2 regions of the Leclercia pneumoniae genome follow, and region 2 is predicted to be linked to the other one. Evidence: predicted binding sites of a transcription regulator. Region 2 holds the regulator's gene; the other holds the start of a gene.
What was found. The regulator LexA, encoded in region 2, represses DNA repair genes until DNA is damaged. The targets are predictions, from matches to a motif close to TNCTGTATGTACATACAGNA.
Positions count from the first base shown of each region.

Region 1: sulA (SOS-induced cell division inhibitor SulA) is a predicted target of LexA. The motif match lies at 2,780-2,799, and genes of this name have one in related genera.

Region 1 is NZ_CP071383.1:1,569,748-1,574,172, forward strand. Features, by position in the region: gene JZ655_RS07350 (AAA family ATPase) at 1-136, opposite strand, end outside; gene matP (macrodomain Ter protein MatP) at 322-774, shown strand; gene ompA (porin OmpA) at 838-1,893, opposite strand; gene sulA (SOS-induced cell division inhibitor SulA) at 2,250-2,759, opposite strand; gene JZ655_RS07370 (TfoX/Sxy family DNA transformation protein) at 2,976-3,581, shown strand; gene yccS (YccS family putative transporter) at 3,584-4,425, opposite strand, start outside.
Region 2 is NZ_CP071383.1:267,851-272,275, reverse strand. Features, by position in the region: gene zur (zinc uptake transcriptional repressor Zur) at 81-596, shown strand; gene JZ655_RS01250 (CsbD family protein) at 660-869, opposite strand; gene dinF (MATE family efflux transporter DinF) at 1,012-2,331, opposite strand; gene lexA (transcriptional repressor LexA) at 2,392-3,000, opposite strand; gene JZ655_RS01235 (diacylglycerol kinase) at 3,110-3,478, opposite strand; gene plsB (glycerol-3-phosphate 1-O-acyltransferase PlsB) at 3,633-4,425, shown strand, end outside.

The sequences.
Region 1 (4,425 bases), 1.3 Mb from region 2:
TTGCGTAATGCAAACGTGGCTGCGTATCGCTTAATGCGGATTCGTCTTCTTTCGCGAGATCGGGCTGTGCAAACAGTTCTTGATAGCTATCGGTATCCGGAACCAGGTCACGCCATGCTAATTTCGTAATCGTCAAAGTTGATGTTTTTTAGTCAGATGTAAAACGATGGATTATACCGTAAGGCTCAGGCTCTGCCCACGAAGGAATAGGAGTTTCACGCGGTGAATCTCATCTGGCGGTCACAGGCGTTGATTTCTTTTCAGCAGATTGGCAAAAAACTGATATTCTGGACAGAGTTACACGGTCACATTGGGATCGCAATGAAATATCAACAACTGGAAAATCTCGAAAGCGGCTGGAAATGGAAGTACCTGGTCAAAAAACACCGCGAAGGAGAATTGATAACTTGCTACCTTGAAGCCAGTGCGGCGAAAGAAGCGGTAGATTTATTGTTGACCCTCGAGAATGACCCCGTTCGGGTTAACGGCTGGATTGAACGCCATATCAACCCCACACTGCTGAACCGCATGAAGCAGACTATCCGCGCGCGGCGTAAACGGCATTTTAATGCTGAACATCAGCATACCCGTAAGAAGTCGATCGATCTGGAATTTTTAGTCTGGCAGCGTCTGGCGGGGCTGGCTCAACGTCGGGGGAAAACCTTGTCTGAGACCATTGTTCAGCTTATTGAAGATGCTGAACATAAAGAAAAATACGCCAGCAAGATGTCGACGCTGAAGACCGATCTGCAGGCATTGCTGGGCAAAAAATAGCGTTAGCTTTTTCGCAGGCAATAAAAAACCCCGCTGAGCGGGGTTTTTTTATAAGACGATAACTTATGCCGCAGGCTGAGTTACAACGTCTTTGATGCCTTTAACTTCGATCTCTACGCGACGATCTGGTGCCAGGCAGTCGATCAGCGCTGCACGTGCTTTCACGTTGTCGCAGGTGCTGCCGGTAACTGGGTTAGATTCGCCCATACCACGTGCGGAGATCTTGTTGCTTGGGATACCTTTAGAGATCAGGTAATCAACAACAGACTGAGCACGTTTCTCGGACAGACCCTGGTTGTAAGCGTCAGAACCGATGCGGTCAGTGAAGCCCAGAACCACTACGGAACCGTCTTTCGGATCCAGGTTGCTCAGCTGGCTGTACATCTGATCCAGAGCCTGCTGGCCTTCTGGTTTCAGAGTTGCTTTGTTGAAGTTGAACAGAACGTCAGACTTCAGAGTGAAGTGCTTGGTCTGTACTTCTGGAGCTGGAGCCGGTGCTGGAGCTACGATTGGCGCAGCTTCTTCCTGCTGGCCGAAGCGGTAGGAAACACCTACGCTCAGCAGGCCGTTGTCTGGACGGGTACCAACGGTGTTTGCATCACCGATGTTGTTGGTCCACTGGTATTCCAGACGGGTAGCGATGTCACGGGTCATTGCCCATTCCAGGCCGCCAGCGAATACTGGGGAAACGCCAGTGTCGTGGTCTTTGAAGGAAGCGCGGCCAGGAACGTTAGCTTTAGCATCTGCACGCCAAACCATACCACCCAGACGGGTATAAACGTCCAGATCGTCAGTGATTGGGTAACCCAGTTTAGCGGTCAGCTGAACGCCCTGAGCCTTGAATGCGCCGTTGATGTTGTCGCCTTTGTATGGCATACGACCTAACCAGTCGTAACCCATTTCAAAGCCAACATACGGGTTAACCTGGTAACCACCGAATGCACCAGCGCCCAGCTGGTTTTCGTGGGTTGGACCATTGTTGTTGATAAAACCAGTATCGTGGAACTGAGACCAGCCCAGTTTAGCACCAGTATACCAGGTGTTATCTTTCGGAGCGGCCTGCGCTACGGTAGCGAAGCCAGCCAGTGCCACTGCAATCGCGATAGCTGTCTTTTTCATTTTTTGCGCCTCGTTATCATCCAAAAATCGCCATGAGAATCTCAATGAGAGTTCACGGTTAAATCCTTCACCGGGGGGCGGGGACAATAGAGTAACTCTACCGATATCTTCGGCTTAGGCCGAGCACCCCTGGCGATGTAAAGTCTACAACGTAGTTGGAAACTTACAAGTGTGAACTCCGTCAGGCATATGAAAAAAAAAGTTTTGTATACACAATATTTAACATAAATTGTGGTTATTCATGCCAGACGAAATCAGAGAAACCGCACCAGACAAGACTCTTCGTCGGATTTACACATGGAATTAATGGTGTACAAGTGGCGCAAAAAAAATTCCAGGAAAACTCTTATTTTTACTTAATGATACAAATTCGAGTGAATTTTTAGCCCAGAAAAGTGTCCCTTGCCCTGGGGACCAACCTGAACCGGACGCATTATAAAGCCCAGCGCGTTTCCTTCTTCAGCCGCTTCAGCGAGCAAATATTGCTCATCATCCGTTAACGCTTCAGTAAACCAGCCAATAACCACACTGTAATTACCGGTGCGCAATGCTCTGGCCATGGATTCAACAGTATGGCAAGGCGCAAGCTGACTAACCTGCATAACTTTAGTCAAAGGCAGACCCGCTGACTGCACCCACTGGCGACTTAATTTCTGATTAGGCGTGAGCCACAACTGCCAGCGAGACTGCTGCCCCAGTTGCTGTAAAAGCGGCAGCAGCAGGAGTTGGGTCATCATGGGCTGGTCTTCACGGTAGAGCACTTCACTAATCAGCCCGGTGGAGGGACGCGCAGAAGAAGTCATTGCGCTATTGCCTGCAGTTGAAGTGAAAGATGTTGTGCGATTTGAATAGCCTGAAGAGTACATAATCAATCCAGCCCTGTAGTTACTGTATGGATATACAGTAACCCCTGTGCGACTAAAGATCAACCTCATTTTCTGAAAGCGTCTCGCAAAATTCACTCGTTGTTGCTGCCTCTTTCAAAATCATCTTGCCCATCGCCCGTAACTTACCTATTTTTTGACTAACGGATCCGTTAATAAAAACTTCATTTGTTACTTTATGATTTAAAAGGAATTATTATGAAAAAGATATCCTATGAACGGATCTATCAATCTGAAAAATACCTGTCCTCATTGGGAGAAGTAGAGCATCGCGCGTTGTTTGGCGGGTACGCACTGGCCGTAGACAATACGGTGTTCGCCATGGTTTCAGCAGGCGAGTTGTACCTGCGGGCCTGCGAAGAAAGCGCCTCCTATTTTGTCAAACAGGGCGCCTCATTCTTAACGCTGTTAAAACGTGGGCGGCCCGTCTTACTAAACTATTATCGGGTGGATGAGACCCTCTGGCAGGATCAAGAGCGACTGCTACGGCTCTCGTCGTTTGCGCTCGAAGCCGCCCGCCGGGAACGCTGTAAACGCTTTAAACAGGACCGCCTGAAAGATCTCCCCAACCTGACCTTCCAACTCGAACTGCTTCTATGCGAAGCCGGAATTCCAAACGAAGAGGCGTTACGCACACTCGGCGCTGAGGCATGCTGGTTGAGGATCAAGCGGTTGAATAAGCATCTTAGTTACAAAGTGCTGTTTGCACTGGAAGGGGCGATCCAGGGGCTACATGAAGCGGCTCTCCCGGCAATACGACGCCGGGAGCTGATTGAGTGGTATAAAACATTGCCAGCGCAATAACGCTACTCTGGCAAGTGAGCAACCTGTTGTTGTAGTCGACAAATTTCTGGCAGCAACGCAATAAGCAGACCGATCTGTTGTAGAACCAGTGGCGCTTTGCTCTCCGTGCCGGGTTCAAGATGCGATATACGTTGCGCCAGTTCATTTAATGCTTGCTCTACACGCGGCTCATCCGCCGGGCGCTGATGCAGTGCATCATCCACATAGCAGACAGCATCATCCAGCAGATCCAGTATCGCTGGGTTCGTGAGCCGCTCACGGTGCGCGCCCAGTGCAGATATATAGCTGGTGAAGGTGTGATTCAGGCACAACAGCCGGAAAGCTACCTCGCGGATCTCCGCCGTGGCGCGTGGCTCCCGCGTCATATTTGAAACCACCGAGGCCAGTTCGGCATCGCGATTATGCGCATCCCGCCGGGCAATACGATAAGCCAGGCGGTTATCGCGCCCCTGATGGTACTGTTCGAGGATCGCATCCAGGTAACGACAGTTGGCATTGACCGCCTGAGCCAGCACCCGCGGTAAGTTGCGAAACCGCCAGTCGGGCCAGATAAAACTCACTGCAGCCCAGGCAATAGCGCAGCCTATCAGGGTATCGATCACTCTTGGCAATGCCACTTCGAACCCTTCACCAAGGAGATTAAAGCAGAGCAAAACCAGCAAGGTTATAAACATGGTGGCATGAGCGTACTGCACATTACGGAAGGCAAAGAACAACACCCCGGTAATAACAATCAGAATCAGCTGTCCTTCCACTGAAGGGACGAAATAGAGGATCGGCAGGCCCAGCGCCACCCCGGCGAGGGTGCCAAGAATACGCAGCGCCAGACGGTGTCGGGTGGCAT
Region 2 (4,425 bases):
AGCACAAGGCGCGGATCTCGGTGTTTTGACCAGAACATGGTAAAGTGATGACTTGTTATTCCACGTTTTTGAGGTGCTTAATGGAAAAGACCACAACGCAGGAGCTGCTGGCGCAGGCTGAAAAGCTCTGTGCGCAACGCAATGTGCGCCTGACTCCGCAGCGCCTTGAAGTGTTGCGCCTGCTCAGTCTGCAGCAAGGGGCCATCAGCGCCTATGATTTGCTGGATCTGCTGCGTGCCAGTGAACCGCAGGCGAAGCCGCCAACGGTCTATCGTGCGCTGGATTTTTTACTAGAACAGGGATTTGTCCACAAGGTGGAGTCGACGAACAGCTACGTGCTTTGCCATCTGTTCGATCAGCCGACCCACACATCAGCCATGTTTATCTGCGATCGCTGCGGTAGCGTGAAGGAAGAGAGTGCGGAAGGCATTGAAGACATTATGCACACTCTCGCGGCAAAGATGGGCTTCGCTCTGTGGCACAATGTGATTGAAGCGCACGGCCTGTGCGTGGATTGCGTTGAAGTTGAGGCGTGTAGCCATCAAAGTGAATGTCAGCACGATCACTCCATTCAGTTGAAGAAGAAGCCGCGCTAAAAACAACGTGGGCGGCCTGAGGCCGCCCTGGGTGTACTTCCTTGTACTACGGGTATTACCGGCTTACCAGCGGTAATCGTTACGGGTTTCCCAGTCTTTCACTTCCGATTCAGCCTGGTCTTTCTGATAACCATAACGTTCCTGAATTTTACCCACCAGCTGGTCGCGCTTACCTTCGATGATAGTCATATCATCATCAGTCAGCTTACCCCACTGTTCTTTAGCTTTACCTTTGAACTGTTTCCAGTTACCGCCGACTTCGTCTTTATTCATAATCGCATCCTCATCGTTCGGTGATTAGCCTTCGTATCGTCCGTTACGTTCATTTCCTGTTGGACTTGATAATTATTATAGTTAAGGCTTCGGCGAACGAGGCACTATTCAGAATCTTTTACCGTTACGCCAAACGAAACCGCTACATAAACCAGGTATTATTACGCCAGTGATGGCGCCAGATAAGCGCCTGCGACAGGCCACGCAGAGCCAGAAACACGGCCAGCGCCAGCCATAGACCATGGTTACCCAGCCAGGGCAATGTGAGTAGCGTGAGGCCAAACCCGGCGGCGGCGATCGCCATACTGTTGCGCATTTCAGCGCCCCGCGTGGCGCCAATAAACATGCCATCCAGCAGGTAACACCACACCCCCACCACCGGTAATATTATCTGCCAGACCAGGTAATGATTCGCCAGTTCGCGAAGTTCGGGCAGCGAGGTGAGTAAGGCGATGATGCGATCGCCCATTAAGGCATAAATGAGAGCAAACCCCAGTGCAACCAGCCCGGCCTGACGACAGGCGGCGCGCCATACCTCGCGTAGCTGGCCACTTTCGCGGGCACCATACGCCTGGCCGGAGTGCGCCTCCACCGCATAGGCAAAGCCATCCAGCGCGTAGGCAGTAAAGGTCAGCAGGGTCATCAGAACCGCGTTGACGGCGACGATTTCGGGCCCCAGCCGGGCGCCAAAGACGGTTAGTGCGCCAAAGCAGAGCTGTAACAGCAACGAGCGCAACATGATATCGCGGTTCAGAGCCATGAGTTTGCGGATATTACCGCGCCAGCTCGCTTTCAACATCGCCAGTGAGATGCCGCGCAGGGCCAGTACTCGCCAGACCATCCACAAGCCAATCAATAACGTGGCGTACTCTGCCACCGCCGTGGCCAGCGCGGCGCCCTGCACATTCATCTTCAGGCCCATCACCAGCCACAGGTCGAGTACGATATTAATCAGGTTACCCACTACCAGCAGGATCACCGGGGCGCGGGCATATTGCACCCCCAGCAACCAGCCGAGCAATACCAGGTTTGCCAGCGATGCCGGCGCGCTGAGCCAGCGTATTTCCAGGAAACGCCGTGCCTGAAGCAGCACCGCGTCGCTCCCCCCCACAATATGCAGGGCAAGATCGATAAGCGGGGTTCGCAGTAACACAATCAGCAGCCCGGCCCCCAACGCCATCAGCAGCGGCTGCACCAGCGCACGTGCCAGACGCAACGGATCTTTTGCGCCATAGGCCTGGGCAGTTAAACCGGTAGTGCTCATGCGCAGGAAGAGCAGCAGCATAAAGAGGAAACTGGTCGCCGTCGCGCCGATGGCCACGCCGCCAAGATAGACAGGGGAATCCAGATGACCTATCACCGCCGTATCGACCAGCCCCAGCAGCGGCACGCTGATATTGGAGAAGATCATCGGCAGCGCAAGACGCCATAACGCCTTATCGGCGGTAGTCAGCAGAGACATGTGAATAACCAGAGAGAAAGAGAACAGGCTACGACACAGTCGTAGCCTGTCGGGAAGAGATTACAGCCAGTCGCCGTTGCGGATAACGCCAACCGCTAAGCCTTCAATGGAGAAGTTGTTTTCACGCAGGTCAACAACGATGGGGGAGAATTCGCTGTTTTCCGGCAGAAGCTGAACAATGTTGCCCTGCTTCTTCAGGCGCTTCACGGTTACTTCGTCGTCGATACGCGCCACGACCACCTGGCCGTTGCGCACATCCTGCGTTTTATGCACTGCCAGCAGATCGCCGTCGATAATGCCGATATCCTTCATGGACATGCCGCTAACGCGCAGTAAAAAGTCTGCACTCGGCTTAAACATACCGGGATCAACCTGATAGTGACCTTCAATGTGCTGCTGCGCCAGCAGCGGCTCACCCGCTGCTACGCGGCCTACCAGCGGCAGGCCCTCTTCTTCTTCAACCAGCAAACGAATGCCGCGAGACGCGCCGGAGACGATCTCCAGAACGCCCTTACGTGCCAGGGCTTTGAGATGCTCTTCAGCGGCGTTCGGAGAACGGAATCCCAGACGCTGCGCGATTTCCGCACGCGTGGGTGGCATCCCCGTCTGGCCGATATGATCCCGAATGAGATCAAACACCTCTTGCTGCCTGGTCGTTAACGCTTTCATTCCGCCCCCTGGGTGTATATACAGTTATGCTGTGAGTATATACAGTCAAAGGCGATTTTGGAACCATAAACCGCACAAAAAACCAGAGACTTATTCGTTTTGTCGAGGCTTATCGAAAATGTCCCCACAGCAGTGAGAGCCAGGTAAAGAGCGCGACAAAGATACTTAACAATACCGCCGCCGAGCCCATGTCTTTGGCCCGCCCGGAAAGTTCGTGATAATCAGACCCGATACGATCCACTACCGCTTCAATCGCACTGTTTAAAATTTCGACTATCATCACCAACATCACCGAGCCAATCAGCAGCACGCGGGTAATAGGATCGACATCCAGCCAGCAGGCAATAATGATTGCCGCAATCACGGCAACGCTCTCCTGGCGGAAGGCCGCCTCGTTGATCCAGGCTGCGCGGATCCCTTTCCATGAATAACCAGCAGCTTTAATGATACGGGTTAACCCAGTGGTATTATTGGCCATCAAAAGAACCTTTATTGAAAAATAGCGTCAGTAACTATAGCTATAGAGCGTTGCCATACCGCCTGAAGTATGACGGGTAACAACAGAAATTTTGTGCGCATTCTGTTATCCTTGCGCCGCAATTGCATTTTTAACCAGAGGCTTTACATCGTTTATGTCTGGCTGGCCAAGAATTTACTACAAATTACTTAATTTACCATTAAGCGTCCTGGTAAAAAGCAAGTCTATCCCGGCAAATCCTGCGCCGGAATTAGGGCTCGATACCTCGCGCCCTATTATGTACGTTTTGCCTTATAACTCTAAGGCCGACTTGCTGACGCTGCGCGCCCAGTGCCTGGCGCATGATTTACCTGACCCGCTGGAGCCGCTGGAGATCGACGGCACCCTGCTGCCGCGCTATGTCTTTATCCACGGCGGGCCGCGCGTGTTCACCTATTACACGCCGAAAGAAGAGTCCATCAAGCTGTTCCACGACTACCTCGATCTGCACCGCAGCAACCCGAATCTGGATGTGCAGATGGTGCCGGTCTCGGTCATGTTTGGCCGTCGCCCGGGGCGCGAAAAAGGAGAAGAGAACCCGCCGCTGCGTATGCTGAACGGCGTGCAGAAGTTCTTCGCCGTGACCTGGCTTGGTCGCGACAGCTTTGTGCGCTTCTCGCCGTCCGTCTCTCTGCGCCGGATGGCGGATGAGCACGGCACCGATAAGATTATCGCGCAGAAGCTGGCGCGCGTGGCGCGTATGCACTTTGCCCGCCAGCGTCTGGCTGCTGTAGGGCCACGTCTGCCTGCCCGTCAGGATCTCTTCAACAAACTGCTGGCATCCAAAGCGATTGCCCGTGCGGTTGAAGACGAAGCGCGCAGCAAAAAAATCTCCCACGAAAAAGCGCAGCAAAACGCCATTGCGCTAATGGAAGAGATCGCCGCGAACTTCTCTTACGAGATGATTC